DNA from 4 places in the Streptomyces sp. NPDC047525 genome. Region 1 is predicted to be linked to each of the others. Evidence: riboswitches for the same ligand, from Rfam matches in the RefSeq annotation. Region 1 holds a riboswitch; each other region holds the start of a gene.
What was found. A riboswitch is a leader RNA that binds a small molecule or an ion and turns the genes downstream of it on or off. The one in region 1 is predicted to bind cyclic di-AMP.

Region 1 (3,487 bases):
AGTGCGGCGAGCCGCGTCGGGTCGTACATGGTGTCTCCCGGTGCAGGAGCCGACGGGCGGTGGGGCTGTCCGGCGGCGTGGGGCTAAACGCCTGCTTAAGGCAGACCCAGGATATTCCACATACCCGCTGAAGGCAGAAGAACGGCAGGCTGGCGGCCATGGACGCTCAACTGGTCGCCTTCACCGGAGTCGCCGCGGGCATGGTCGCCATGCCGGGCGCCGACTTCGCCGTCGTGGTGCGCAACTCCCTCGCCTCCCGCCGCGCCGGGGTCACCTGCGCGATCGGTGTCGCGGGCGGGCTCCTGGTGCACACGGCGCTCGCGGTGGCCGGGGTCGCCGCGGTCCTCACGGCGGTTCCCACGCTGTTCCGGGCGCTGCAGGTCCTCGGCGGTGCCTATGTGCTGTACCTCGGGTATCGCGCGCTGCGGTCGGCGGCGCGGCCCCTGGCGAGTTTCGGGGTGCCGGACGGCGTGGAACAGCCGGCGGCCGGGGGCAGCCTGCGGCAGGGCTTCCTCACCAACGCCCTCAACCCCAAGGCGCCCATCACCTTCCTCAGCGTCCTTCCCCAGTTCGTGCCCGCGGGCAGCCCCGCGATGCCCAGGACGCTGCTGCTCGCGTCGATCATCGTGGCCCTTGCCCTGGTGTGGTTCCCGGTCGTCGCGCTCCTGGTGGACCGTCTCGGCCGCTGGCTGCGCAAGCCGCGTACGGCCCGCGCGATCGAGGGCGGCACGGGCCTCGCGCTGAGCGTCCTCGGCCTGGTGCTCCTCACCGAGGCCCTGACGGCCTGACGTCGTCCGACGCGCCGGTGTCCGATTCCGGGTCCCGGTCCCTGCCCGCGCCGCGCACCAGAACGGGAAGCAGACCCCACAGGCCCGCGCACACCACCAGCGTGCCCGCGCTCGCGATGATCCCGCCGGTGCGGCCCACGGCCACGTCCACGACCAGGAGTACGGAACCGGCGAGCGCGAACACCAGGACCACCATGCCGATGCCGGCGAGGCGGGACGAGACCCGCACGATCCGGGGCTTGGAGTGCTGCCCGAACAGCGACCTGTGCACGGCGGCCGGCGCGGTGAACAGCGCGGCGGACAGGACCGCGAGGAGCAGCGTGGTCACGTACGTGGTGCGCTGCACCGTGTCGAGCGAGGGAAAGCGCTCGGTGAAGGCGAGGGTCAGCAGGAACGCGAAGAGGATCTGCACCCCGGCCTGCGTGACGCGCAGTTCCTGGAGGATCTCGGAGAAATTGCGGTCGGCGCGTTCCAACGTCGTCTCGTTGCGGGCGTCGGAGGACTCGCCCGTGGAGCGGGAACCGTGGTTTTCGGACATGGCGACCGAGTATCCGCGTCGACGCGCCCCAGGCCTGGCGGGCGCGCCGACCGGAGGGCCGGTCGAGCGGCGGCGGCGGCCGTGAGGCCACCGCCGCCGCCCTCCGACAGGTCTGCGGTCGACGGGCGGTGACGGGCTGTCAGCGCACCCGGCCGTACGAGACGCTCTTCGTCCAGATCTTCTCGAGGCGCACGACGGTCCCCCTCTTGGGCGCGTGCCAGATCTTGCCCTTCCCGGCGTAGATGCCGACGTGGTAGACGCTCCGGCCGGAGTGGAAGAAGACCAGGTCGCCGCGGGAGCGCTTCGAGGCCGAGACGTGGCGGGTCTTGTTGTACTGCTGCGCGGCGGTGCGCGGCAGCTTCTTGCCCGTGCGCTTGAACGAGTAGAGCGTCAGGCCCGAGCAGTCGAACCGGTTCGGCCCCACAGCTCCGTATCCGTACGGAGAGCCCTTCTTGGAGGCAGCGATCCTGAGCGCTTTGGTCCCGTGTGTCGCGGCCTCTGCTTCCGACGTGAGCCCTGGGGCCACGAGGGTGCCGCCTACGACGGCGAGCGTGAGGGCCGATACGGAACCGGCCCTGGTGAGCAGCGACGGAACATGATTCAGCGCGGTCATGCGCAACCCTTCGTCAACCGCCTGTGAAGGATGACCTGTCGGATTCGGGCTGGCGAAGTTGCCCGGCCGCGGTGTGCGGCTTCACCCCAAGGGTCGGCGTCCGGACCTTCCGGACCGACCCGTCATGCCTGGGTCCTCCACTCCTGCCGATGCACCGATGTCGACCGGTCATCCGGGCGGCGGCAGGACTCGGCGTCCGCCCGGACCGCCCCGCCGCTGTGGCGGGGGCTTGTCGTCGGAAGGGATCTTGACCCGTCAAGGGGTCGAATTCCGAGCCGAAACGGCGTTTTGTGAGGCTCCTCACGGCTGAACCGTTCGGGTGGACAAGGTCGGATTCGGGATCGGGCCGGGCACTCCGACGATCGTTCGACCAGCACCGGAACGAGTAATTCCGGCACTCGCGTACACATCTGACGCAACTGAAGAAGTCCCAAATGACGACGATCGTCTACGCCGAACGAGGTAGCCCGTTTGGTTCGTTTGAGACCGGCCCCGGACAGTTCGGGCGTCAGGTGCCGGGGTGACGGATGCTCAGGATGGCGACGGAGGCGGCACGGTGACGCGTTCCGCACGACGCTCCCCGTCGAGCACACGGAGCGCTCGGGCCAACGTCGGCGCACACACGGCGCTCTCGCCCCGCTGGTGCATCAGCGTGAGCGCGTCCCGCAGGGCGGTCGCGCTGCCGATCAGGGCCTGGGCGGCGCGCAGTCCGCCGTAGGTGTCCGAGGCGCGGGCGGGGTTGATCCGGCCCACCAGATCGACCACTTCGAGATACCGGTCGATCAACTCGCCCTCGGCGCGGGTGAGTGCGGGCAGCGGAGGGAGTTCGGGTGGCAGCATCGGCTGATCACCGCGCGTCCGGGATGCGCAGGGACGACTTGCGGCTCGTGATGAGCCTGTCCACCAGGCCGTAGTCGACGGCCTCGGGGGCGCTGAGGATCTTGTCCCGCTCGATGTCGGCCGCGACGCGCTCCGGGCTCTGGCCCGTGTGTTGGACCAGCAGCCTCTCCAGCGCTGCGCGGGTGCGCAGGAGTTCGTCGGCCTGGATCGCCAAGTCGGTTGCCTGGCCGTGGATCGGTTCGGCGAGCGACGGCTGGTGGATCAGCACGCGGGCGCCGGGCAGCGCGAACCGCTTGCCGGGGGTGCCCGCGGCAAGGAGGACGGCCGCCGCCGACGCCGCCTGGCCGAGGCACGTCGTCTCCACGTCGCAGGTGACGAACTGGATCGTGTCGTAGATCGCCGTCATCGCGCTGAACGAGCCGCCGGGGGAGTTGATGTAGAGCGCGATGTCGCGGTCCGGCGCCGCGTGTTCGAGGTGCATGAACTGCGCCATCACGTCGTTGGCCGAGGTCTCGTCGATCGGGGTGCCCAGGAAGACGATGCGCTCCTCCAGCAGCTTCGAGTACGGATCGAGGGTCCGCTGGCCCGCGCTGGTGCGCTCGGTGAACTCGGGCAGGACGTGGCGGGCGAAGGGTCGGTTCATGGCGCGTCTCTCCTCTGCCGGGGTCGGATGCTCCCCAAGGCTTCCTGAAGGCTTCCTGAAGGCTT
Region 2 (3,487 bases), on a different contig from region 1:
CATCGTCGACGCCGACACGGGCGCGCTCGCCGAGGCCCCCGACTTCCTGGCCCGCGGCTTCGTCCACGACGAGACCACCTTCGAGTCCGTCATCCCGGTGATCGAGAAGACGCTGGCCACCGCAGCCGAGGAAGGGGTCGGCGACGCCCACCAGCTCGAGCAGCTCATCGCTCGTGCCGTGGCGAACTGGGCGTACCGCACCCACCGCCGCAGGCCCCTGATCATCCCGGTCATCATCGACGCCTGAGCGAGCCTTACCCTTGGCCGTCGTCATCGGCTGTACGAGCGTCATGAGCGGGGAGTTCAATGAGCGGGGAGAAGGGCGAGGGCTTCAGGGACCGGGCCGCCGTGGAAGAGCGGTTCCGCCAGGACTGGGGGCTCGAACTGCCTGAATCGATCTTCCAGTTCTGGGAGTTCCTGGGATCCCTTGGCCCGGACGGAGAGCGGGCGCTCCAGGACTTGGGCGTGAGCCCGGTCGGCATCCTGGATCTGTTCGCGGATCCGGGTCTGCGGCCGCGGGACGGCATCGACGTCCGGGTGCACGGTCGCTACTACCGCGATCCGCCGGAGTTCCTGACCTTCCTGCACGGCGGCTCCGACGGTCTGCACCACGGCCTGTGGTTCGACGACGGCCGAACCTGCAGTGGTGTCGCCTCCTACTACAACAACGACGGCGGCGGCATCGACACGCGCTCCACGACCCCGCTCGAAGCGGTGCGGGCGATCCTCGAACGCTGCTGGCGCGACCTCGACGACGACGTGCAGGACGACGACGAGGTGTCGGCCCGTCGCTCGCGCCTGGGCCTGCTGCGTGATGCGCTGACCGCCGTCGAGACAGGTGAGCGCACCGAGACGGGCCTCGCCTACTCCAGGGCGTACGACACGGCGGTCCCGCCCGTGGACCCCGACCGGATCACCACGCTCGACGGCGCCGGCGCACTCGCGTCGGGCGATTCCGCGCTGGGCCGCCCGGCCCACAACGGGGCCGACGAGTACAAGTTCGCGACGTACATGTACGGCCTGTTCGACGACGCCGAGTCCCTGGGGGAGTCCCTGGAGGAGGCCCGCCGCCGCTGCTCGGCGGGCGACCCGACGGAGGCCCTTCTGCTGGGCCGCGACCTGCACTGGGCGTCCGCAGGCGACCCGGCGCGCGAGGCACTGGCGAACGAACTCCTCGTCACGGCCTATCGCGCGCTGGGCCGCCCCAGGCTCGCGGAGACGGCGGACGCCCACCATCGGCACCGTTCTCTGCCGCAGGTGGACGTCCTTCAGACGAACAGGGATCAGGTCTAGTACGGGCCGTTCACGTTGTCGATCGAGCCGTACCGGTCGGCCGCGTAGTTGCAGGCGGCGGTGATGTTGGCGACCGGGTCGTAGCTGTCCAGTGACGTCCCGGGCACGTGGTACGCGGAGAACGTGGGGGCGATGACCTGCAGGAGCCCCTTGGAGGGAGTTCCGGCGGTGGCGTTGGAGTCCCAGTTGTTGATGGCCAGCGGGTTGCCGGAGGACTCGCGCATGACGTTGCGGTGGATGCCCTCGTAGGAGCCGGGGATGCCGCGCTCGGCCATGATGTCGAGCGACTCCTTGATCCAGCCGTCGAGGTTGTTGGCGTAGGACTTCTTCGCCGGGGCGGCTGCGGGCTCGACCGCGTCCTTGCGCTCGGAGCGGTCCGCCCGCTCGCCGGATGCCTTGGAGGGCTTGCCCGAGTCCTCCTTGTCGAGGGTGAGCCGGACACCGGGGCGAATCAGCTTCGGGTCGTCGCCGAGGGCGCTGCGGTTGTCCTCGTACAGCTTCTTCCAGCTGCCGCTCACGGAGTGCTCTCGGGCGATCTTGGAGAGGGTGTCGCCCGCGACGACGACGTAGGTCTTCGGGGCCGCGGCGGGCTTGGCGGCCGCGGCCGCCTCCGCCGCGCCGGCGGTGGTCGCGCCGAGCACCGGGAGAACGAGCACGGCCCCGCCCGTGCCTGCGGCGGCGATACCCCGGGTGAGCGAGTTGGACTTGGGACGGCGGTGCTTTCCCTTTGCAGGCATGACGAATTTCCTCTCCGTCGCCTACGAGGTGAGCTGTCGGGTTCGGACGGGAGATGTCCGGTCGCACTGCAAAGGCGACTTCACCCCGAGCCGTTCCGGAATCCGGATCGGCGGCTTACCTGGGTCCCCCGCTCCTGCCGGGCGTATGTGAGTGGGTGGAGGGTTTCCGGACAGCGGCAGGATTCGGCGTTCCGTCCGGATTGACGGTGACGTTAGGCGAGAAAGACCGGACCGAACAAGGCCAGAATTCAAATAGAAATGTGCGAGGCCCGGCCGCCGTCGACCGGAGCCCGTTGCCCTCTTTGATCGAAAAGCCCAACTTTCTTTGCGTGGAACGGAAATGCGCTCAGTGGCTCCTGCGGGATCGGCTGCCGGTGTGACCCGTTTCACTGAATTGGGGACGACTGCATATACTCCGCCAATGACATAAAGGAGTGGCTTTCTAACTCAAAGACGGACATATTGCGGAGGTCGTTCTTCGTGTCAAAACGGGCGTATCGTCATCAACAGCAGTTTGATCGCCCCAGGTGAGGGCCGACGGCGGTTCATGGGCGGGTGATGACCGGCCGCCGCTTCCGTTGTCTTCTTCCGTTTGACCAAACGCCGTTGGGGCGGCCCCAAGGAGGGGCCGCCCCAACGACGTGCAGTGGAAAGGGTGTTAATGCTTGCCGATGTCCTTGGTCTTTTCCTTGGCCTCGCGTGCGTCGCCCTTCATCTGCAGGGCGTGCCCCTTGGCAGTAAGGCTTTCGTTGCCCACCGCGCGTCCGATGGCTTGCGCGGCTGCGCCGCCGGCCTGTTCGGTCTTCGCCTTGGCCTTCTCGTTGGCGGTCATGGTCCGCTCACGCTCCCTTGGCATCGACGTCATGTTCTGTCGGTACGTCTGGCCGCTCAGCTGCCCGCCAAACATCATGACCGCGATCGGGATCGGATCCCTTCAACCTGTGTGGGAAACAGGCTTCTTGTGTGTTTGCGCGGCAGGGATGGGAGCACACGGTCGTCTGGAGGTTGATAACAATGGTTCCCCTTATCGTGGTACTTCTTCTGGCCCTGCTCCTCTTCGGTGCGGGATTCGCGCTGAAGGCGTTGTGGTGGGTCGCGGTCATCCTGCTGGTGGTGTGGCTGCTCGGCTTCGTGATCAGGCCCGCTGCGAGCGGCGGCCGCAAGGGCCGCTGGTACCGATGGTGACGCGCACCTGAATGCGACAACACGGTGACGCGCACCTGAGTGCGCCAACCAAAGAGCGGCGCGGCGCCACGGGCGGTGGCGTGCGTGCCTGAGGGGTGGGCCTGGCCTGGGACGGCCGGGCCCACCCCTTCGCCGTTCTCCGGTCGCACCCTCGCTACGCCGAAGACCGCGCTCCCAGCCGTCCGTCGGCCCGGGGCGACGCGGTGCGTGGCCTGGGGGTCAGGGCCGCGCGCAGCGCGGGGACCAGGACGTGGCGGGCCTCGGACGGGGTG
Region 3 (3,487 bases), on a different contig from region 1:
CTCGTCGGGGATCTGGTCCGAGTCGGCGACGAGCGCGACCCGCTCCAGGAACTCGGAGAGCGTGCCCGACACGCCTGTGCCCGCGCCCGCTTCCTCTCCGCCTTCCGCCTCTCCTTCGCCTTGTCCTTCGCCGCCTTCACCGGATTGCGCGGCCTCGCCGTTGTCGTGCTCGAACTCCAGGGCCACGGCGGCGAGTTCCTGGAGGTTCTCGATGCGGGTCTCGTCCTGCGGGTCGGTCGAGGCCTGCAACTCGGCGAGATACCCGGTCCGTTCGAGCACGGCCTCCAGGACGACGGCGGGGCCCGCGCCGGACTCGACGACGGTCCGCAGCTCCTCCATCAGCACGTTGAACCGCTTGACGGCGTTCGCCGAGCGCGCGGCCATTCCGTACGCCTCGTCGACGCGCTTCAGGGCCTGCGGGAAGGAGATCTTCTCGCGCTGCGAGAGCGCGTCGATCATCGCCTCCGCGCGGTCGCCGATGCCCCTCTTGGGTACGTTGAGAATGCGCCGCAGCGGGACGGAGTCCTCGGGGTTGGCGAGCACGCGCAGATACGCGAGGACGTCCCGGACCTCCTTGCGCTCGTAGAAGCGGACGCCGCCGACGACCTTGTACGGCAGGCCGACGCGGATGAAGATCTCTTCGAAGACACGGGACTGCGCGTTCGTCCGGTAGAAGATCGCGACGTCGCCCGCCTTCGCGTCGCCCGCGTCGGTGAGCCGGTCGATCTCGTCGGCGACGAACTGCGCCTCGTCGTGTTCGGTGTCGGCCACATAGCCGGTGATGCCCGCGCCCGCGCCCGCGTTGGTCCACAGGTTCTTGGGGCGGCGGCTTTCGTTGCGCTCGATGACGGCGTTGGCCGCGGTCAGGATCGTCTGCGTGGAGCGGTAGTTCTGCTCCAGGAGGATCGTCGTCGCGTTCGGGTAGTCCTCCTCGAACTGGAGGATGTTGCGGATCGTGGCGCCACGGAAGGCGTAGATCGACTGGTCCGCGTCACCCACGACGCACAGCTCGGCGGGGTCGTCACCCTCGCCCCCGGAAGGGCCAACCAGCTCGCGCACCAGGGCGTACTGGGCGTGGTTCGTGTCCTGGTACTCGTCGACCATCACGTGCCGGAAGCGGCGGCGGTAGTGCTCGGCGACGTCCGGGAACGCGCGGAACATGTTGACCGTCGTCATGATCAGGTCGTCGAAGTCGAGGGCGTTCGCCTCGCGCAGGCGCGACTGGTACATCGCGTACGCCTGGGCGAGCGTCTTCTCGAAGCCGTCGGCGGCCTGGCCTGCGAAGGTCTCCTCGTCGATCAGCTCGTTCTTCAGGTTCGAGATCTTGGCGCTGAAGGACTTCGGCGGGAACTTCTTCGGGTCGATGTCCAGATCGCGGCAGACCAGTGCCATCAGGCGCTTGGAGTCGGCGGCGTCGTAGATCGAGAAGGAGGAGGTGAAGCCGATCGTCTTCGACTCGCGGCGCAGTATCCGCACGCAAGCGCTGTGGAACGTCGACACCCACATCGCGTTGGCCCGCGGCCCCACGAGCTGCTCGACGCGCTCCTTCATCTCGCCCGCGGCCTTGTTCGTGAACGTGATCGCCAGGATCTGCCCCGGGTGCACGTGCCGCTCGGCCAGGAGATACGCGATGCGGTGCGTCAGGACCCGGGTCTTGCCCGAGCCCGCGCCGGCGACGATGAGCAGCGGGGCGTCCGCGTGCACGACGGCCGCGCGCTGGTTCTCGTTCAGCCCGTCGAGCAGGGCCGCCGGGTCGATCACGGGGCGCGGGGCGCCGCCGCGATAGTGCGTGTCCCGGGGTGCGGGCGCGTCGAACTTCCCGTCGAACAGATCATCCGGAATGGACTCCGGGGCACTGTCCTCGGGCGGCGGCGGGTGCTCTTCCTCCGAAGCCCGCGAGGGCTTGAGGTCCGCCAGGAAGCTGTCATCAAAGAGGCTGCTCATCGCCTCCCGAGTCTAGGCGGCCCCACTGACAACCCGCCCCGGGTTCCGGCCACGTCACATGCCTACGCCCCGAGCGCGAACGGTCACGCTCCGCCATGGCACGGCGTGCCCGCGTCAAGAGCTTCGTAAAGTAACGAAAATGTATCGGGCATATCGAACATCAACCTTCACACGGACCACACGAGTTGGCTAGCGTGCTCCGCGGGCCGCTCGTACTCCCACCGGCGAACCCCGCCGGGAACGGGTGGCCTCCGCCGAGTTCGATCTCCTCGGAACCGGGGACCCACCAAGAACTTGGGGTGAATCGGTCCCGTACGAAGTACGGGACTGTAGGGCAACCTTCCGGAACCATCCGCCCGAACCCGACAGCTAACCCGGTAGGCGGTCTACGGAAGGAGTCGCCTCCCTTGGCGTCGCACCGCAAGCCGCGGACCCGCATTGCCGGCCTACGCGCCACCCCCGCCCTCGGCATCACGACGGCGGCCCTCACCTCCGTGGCTCTCCTGTCACAGAGCGCGCAAGCCGCACCGTCCGCGCCGCAGAAGCCCAGCCTCGAAGAGGTCCAGAAAAAGGTCGACGACCTCTACCACCAGGCGGGCGTGGCCACGCAGAAGTACAACTCGGCCAAGGAGCGCACCGACAAGCAGCGCAAGAAGGTCGACACCCTTCTCGACGACGTGGCCAAGCGCACCGACAAGCTGAACGAGGCCCGCCAGGAGCTGGGCGCGTTCGCCGCCGCCCAGTACCGCACCGGCGCCGTCTCCGAGACCGCCACGATGATGCTCGCCGACGACCCGCAGGGGTACTTCGACCAGAATCACCTGTCGGACCGGCTGACCGCGCGCCAGAAGAAGGCCGTCGACGACTACCAGACGGAGCAGGCCTCGGCGACGAAGCAGCGCACCAAGGCCGCCAAGAGCCTGGAGACGCTGAGCGACTCGCGGGACGATCTCAGGACGAGCAAGCAGACCGTCCAGAAGAAGCTGGGCCAGGCGCGCACGATGCTCTCGGAGCTGACCGCCGAGGAGAAGGCGCGGCTCGCGGCGATCGAGAAGAAGAAGGAAGAGGCGGCCAAGCGCAAGGCCGCCGAGCTGGCCCGCAAGCAGGAGGCCGAGGCGGAGGCCAAGCGCAAGGCGGCGGAAGAGGCCGCGGCGAAGGAGCGCGAGGAGAACAAGGAGACCCCTGACTCCGGCTCCGGTTCCGACACCGGCTCCGGCGGCACGGGTTCCGGATCCGGCTCCGGCTCCGGCTCCGGCGACACGGACAGCGGTTACGCGACGAAGGCCGCGAAGGTCATCAACTTCGCAGAGGCGCAGATCGGCAAGCCGTACGTGTGGGGCGCCACCGGCCCCGACTCCTACGACTGCTCCGGGCTCACCCAGGACGCGTGGAAGGCCGCGGGGATCTCCCTGCCGCGTACGACGTGGGACCAGGTGAAGGTCGGCACGACCGTGAAGACCGCCGACGCCAAGCCGGGTGACCTGGTCTTCTTCTACGACGACATCAGCCACGTGGGCATCTACATCGGCGACGGCAAGATGAT
Region 4 (3,487 bases), on a different contig from region 1:
TACGCGGGGCGTTGGCCTCGCGGACACGAGCCTAACCGGCTCCCGGGCAACAGCCAGCCGAGCGACCGTCCTGTGGACAAACCGAGAGCAAAAAGTTTCCGAACGGAACAAAGCGGTGCGGACAAAAAGAACCCCGCCCCGGTGCGTACGGGGGATACGCGCACCGGGACGGGGTGGACCCGTGGGGACGGGGGTGGGCGGGCGGCGCCTCCGCCGAAGCGCCGCCGCTCAGCTCTCAGCGCTTAGCTGAGGTGCAGCTGCTGGCCCGGGTAGATCATGTCGGCGTTGTCGATGATGTCGCCGTTGAGCTTGTACACCTTGTGCCAGCCGCCCTTGACGTCCTTCGCCTCGGCGATCTTGGAGAGGGTGTCACCCTTCTTGACCTTGTACTCGCCGTCGCCCTTCTTGACCGTCTTGCCGGTCGGGGTCTCGACGGTCTTCTTGGACTCGGTCTTCGGGGCCTCGGCCTTCGGAGCGGCCTGCTGCGGCTGCTCGGTCTGGGCGCTGGGCTGGCTCTTCGGCTGCTCCTGGGTCTGCTGCGGGGCGCTCTCCTGCGCACCGCCACCCTCGTTGGAGGCGCCCGAGAGGCCGACGCCGCAGCTCGGCCAGGCACCCTTGCCCTGACCCGCGAGGACCTTCTCGCCTATCTCGATCTGCTGGGCCTTGGAGGCCTGGTCGGCGCTGGAGGCGTACTTCGTGCCGCCGTACGCGGCCCAGGTGGAGGACGAGAACTGCAGTCCGCCCGTGTAGCCGTTGCCGGTGTTGATGGACCAGTTGCCGCCCGACTCGCACTGGGCGACGGCGTCCCACTCGGAGTTGGTCGCGGCGGAGGCCGAGCCGGCCGCCATCAGCGGGGCGGCGACCGCTACACCGGTGACGCCGGCGAGCGTGGCGACACGGGTGGCCTTGGACGGGCGGCGGTGCTTGCCCTTGCTGGAAAACAGCATGAGTGATCCCCTCACCGACGCCTGCGAGGTGAGCTGTCGGGTTCGGGCCGATGAAGTTGCCCGGCCGCGCTTCCTGAGCGCGACTTAACCCCTAGCCGTTCCCGTCCGTCTCTCCGCATCGCTCTCGCGATGCTGAACGTCCGGGCCCGGCGGAAACCTTGGTTCCCCCGCTCCTGCCTACGGCGCTTGCGCGACGACTGTTCCCGAACGGCCGTTGGCAGGACTCGGCGTACCGACCGGCGGGGCCCGCTGTGGCGAGCGGTCACGACCGTAGTCATGCCAACGGCCGATTTCCAAAGACGATCAGGGCTTCTGAGACCCATGTCTCACTTGCGCCAATTGGGACATCAAGCGCAAAGCGACTCGCCAACTACCCCTACTTTTCGCCCAAATCGAGGCTCTGACCGGGAAGGATGAGATCGGGGTCGGAGCCGACCGACTTCTCGTTCTCCTCGTACAGCTCGGCCCACCCGCCCTTCACGTCGAGGTCGTCCGCGATGACCCAGAGGCTGTCTCCGGACCGAACCGTGTACGTCCCGTCGGAGCCGTCCTTCTGACGCTCGTCGCCACGGGACGCGTGCCGGCCCGAACCCTCGCGAGTGGTGCCGTCGGAGGCCTTGTCGTCCGCGCTGTCGCCGCGGTGGCGGCCCTCGCCCTCACCGGCGGGGGCGGTGGGAGCGGGTGAAGCCTCGTCATTCTGACCGGACTTGCCCGAGTCGTCGGACTCATCCGACTCATCCGACTTGCCCGGCTCACCCGACTCGTCGTGATTCTTGTCTCGCGTCTCGTCGTCGGCGTCGGGCTTCTCGGAAGGCTTCGCCGAGGGCTCGTCCGAAGACTTGGTGTCGTCCGAGGGATCGGCCGACTCGCTCGGCGACGCACTCGGCTCGCCCGTCTCGGCCGACTCGCCGTCACCGGGCCCGGTCGACTCCGACGGCTCGTCCGACGGCACCGTCGTGATCGGGGCACCGGGGTCGACGTCGGCGGCGGCGCCGTCCTGGGTGAGACCGGCGATCGGCGCACAGCTGGGCCAGGCACTGATCCCCTGGTCGTCAAGAACCTTCTCGGCGACGGAGATCTGCTGCGAACGGCTGGCCTGGTCGGCGCTCGGCGCGTAGTCGAGGCCGCCGTACTCCTCCCAGACCTGCTGCGAGAGCTGGAGCCCGCCGTAGTAGCCGTTGCCTGCGTCCGCGCTCCAGGATCCGCCGCTCTCGCACTCCGCGAGCTTGTCCCACGTGGCGGTGTCCGCAGCGCTCGCACTGGTGGCGCCGAGCAGCGGGATGGCGATGGCCGATCCTGCGACTCCTGCCGCGACGATCAGGGCCGGGGCCTGGCGGGGGCGTCGGTGACGACCATTGCCGGAGATCATGCGGTTGCCTTTCGCGTGACTGGAGCGACGACTGCGGCACGGGATGCCGAGTCGTCGGTGAACGTAGCGGCAGTCGAACGCTTGTCACAAGTCGATGCAGCGGAGATCACGTGAAAGTCACAGTCTTGACGGTCCGTCAGCTAAACGTCGTTTCCGGGGTCGAATCTTTGCTCTGCTGTGCGGGTGTGAACTCCACGGGCAGCGTGCGGAGTCCGCGCATGATGAGCCCGCCGCGCCATCTCAAATCACCAGGTTCCACCGCGAGTCGCAGGTCAGGGAGGCGCCGCAGAAGAGTCGCGAGGGCGGCCTGCCCTTCGAGCCGGGCGAGCGGTGCACCGAGACAGTAATGAATGCCATGGCCGTAGCCGAGGTGCTGGTTGTCGCGGCGGGAGAGGTCGAGGGTGTCCGGCCGGTCGAAGCGTTCGGGGTCACGATCGGCGGCTGCCAGGACCACGAGGACGGGGTCGCCGGCGGCGATCTCCTCCCCTCCGATGGTCAGCGGCTCGGTGGCGAACCGCCACGTGGCGAGTTCGACGGGACCGTCGAAGCGCAGGAGCTCTTCGAGCCCGGTCTCCAGGAGAGCGGTGTCGCCGTCCTTGAGGGAGTCCTGGAGCCGCTCGCGCTGCTCGGGGTGGGTGAGGAGGGCGTACGTCCCGTTCCCGATGAGATTGACGGTGGTCTCGAACCCGGCGAAGAGAAGGATGAAGGCCATCGCGGCGGCCTCGTTCTCGGTGAGGTGCTCGCCGTGGTCGGAGGCGCGGATGAGCCCGGAGATGAGGTCGTCGCCGGGTTCGAGGCGCTTGCGGTGGATCAGCTCGGCGAGGTACCCGCGCATCTTCTTCACGGACCGGGCGACCCCGCCCCTGGGCCCTCCGCCGTGGCGGATCATCATCCCCGCCCAGTCACGGAAGTCGTCCTGGTCCTCGCGGGGCACGCCGAGCAGGTCGCAGATGGCGTAGATGGGGAGGGGGAAGGCGAAGTCGTGGATGAGGTCGGCTTCCCCCTTCTCCGCGAACCGGTCGATGAGCTGGTCGGTCAACTCCTGGACGCGGGGCGCGAATTCGGCGATACGGCGGGGCGTGAAGGCCTTGGAGACGAGGCGGCGCAGGCGGGTGTGGTCCGGCGGGTCGATGTTGAGCAGGTGCGTCATCAGGTTCGCGCTGCGTTCGCC

Region 2: linked by a shared signal. The riboswitch ahead of ABZ833_RS08930 (LysM peptidoglycan-binding domain-containing protein) and the one ahead of ABZ833_RS03585 (C40 family peptidase) in region 1 are both predicted to bind cyclic di-AMP.
Region 3: linked by a shared signal. The riboswitch ahead of ABZ833_RS31785 (NlpC/P60 family protein) and the one ahead of ABZ833_RS03585 (C40 family peptidase) in region 1 are both predicted to bind cyclic di-AMP.
Region 4: linked by a shared signal. The riboswitch ahead of ABZ833_RS23050 (transglycosylase family protein) and the one ahead of ABZ833_RS03585 (C40 family peptidase) in region 1 are both predicted to bind cyclic di-AMP.

What each region holds. Positions count from the first base shown of each region.
Region 1 covers NZ_JBEYTL010000001.1:744,806-748,292, reverse strand. Annotated here, with positions in the region: gene ABZ833_RS03600 (LysR family transcriptional regulator) at 1-29, opposite strand, end outside; gene ABZ833_RS03595 (LysE family translocator) at 159-788, shown strand; gene ABZ833_RS03590 (DUF6328 family protein) at 766-1,326, opposite strand; gene ABZ833_RS03585 (C40 family peptidase) at 1,466-1,939, opposite strand; cyclic di-AMP (ydaO/yuaA leader) riboswitch at 1,943-2,115, opposite strand; gene ABZ833_RS03580 (hypothetical protein) at 2,471-2,779, opposite strand; gene ABZ833_RS03575 (ATP-dependent Clp protease proteolytic subunit) at 2,787-3,422, opposite strand.
Region 2 covers NZ_JBEYTL010000002.1:906,360-909,846, forward strand. Annotated here, with positions in the region: gene ABZ833_RS08920 (ribonuclease J) at 1-247, shown strand, start outside; gene ABZ833_RS08925 (ADP-ribosylation family protein) at 307-1,293, shown strand; gene ABZ833_RS08930 (LysM peptidoglycan-binding domain-containing protein) at 1,290-2,030, opposite strand; cyclic di-AMP (ydaO/yuaA leader) riboswitch at 2,034-2,229, opposite strand; gene ABZ833_RS08935 (CsbD family protein) at 2,689-2,862, opposite strand; gene ABZ833_RS08940 (hydrophobic protein) at 3,045-3,215, shown strand; gene ABZ833_RS08945 (TetR family transcriptional regulator) at 3,370-3,487, opposite strand, start outside.
Region 3 covers NZ_JBEYTL010000013.1:70,914-74,400, reverse strand. Annotated here, with positions in the region: gene pcrA (DNA helicase PcrA) at 1-1,944, opposite strand, end outside; cyclic di-AMP (ydaO/yuaA leader) riboswitch at 2,187-2,344, shown strand; gene ABZ833_RS31785 (NlpC/P60 family protein) at 2,352-3,487, shown strand, end outside.
Region 4 covers NZ_JBEYTL010000007.1:474,895-478,381, reverse strand. Annotated here, with positions in the region: gene ABZ833_RS23050 (transglycosylase family protein) at 243-947, opposite strand; cyclic di-AMP (ydaO/yuaA leader) riboswitch at 951-1,142, opposite strand; gene ABZ833_RS23045 (transglycosylase family protein) at 1,324-2,316, opposite strand; gene ABZ833_RS23040 (cytochrome P450) at 2,453-3,487, opposite strand, start outside.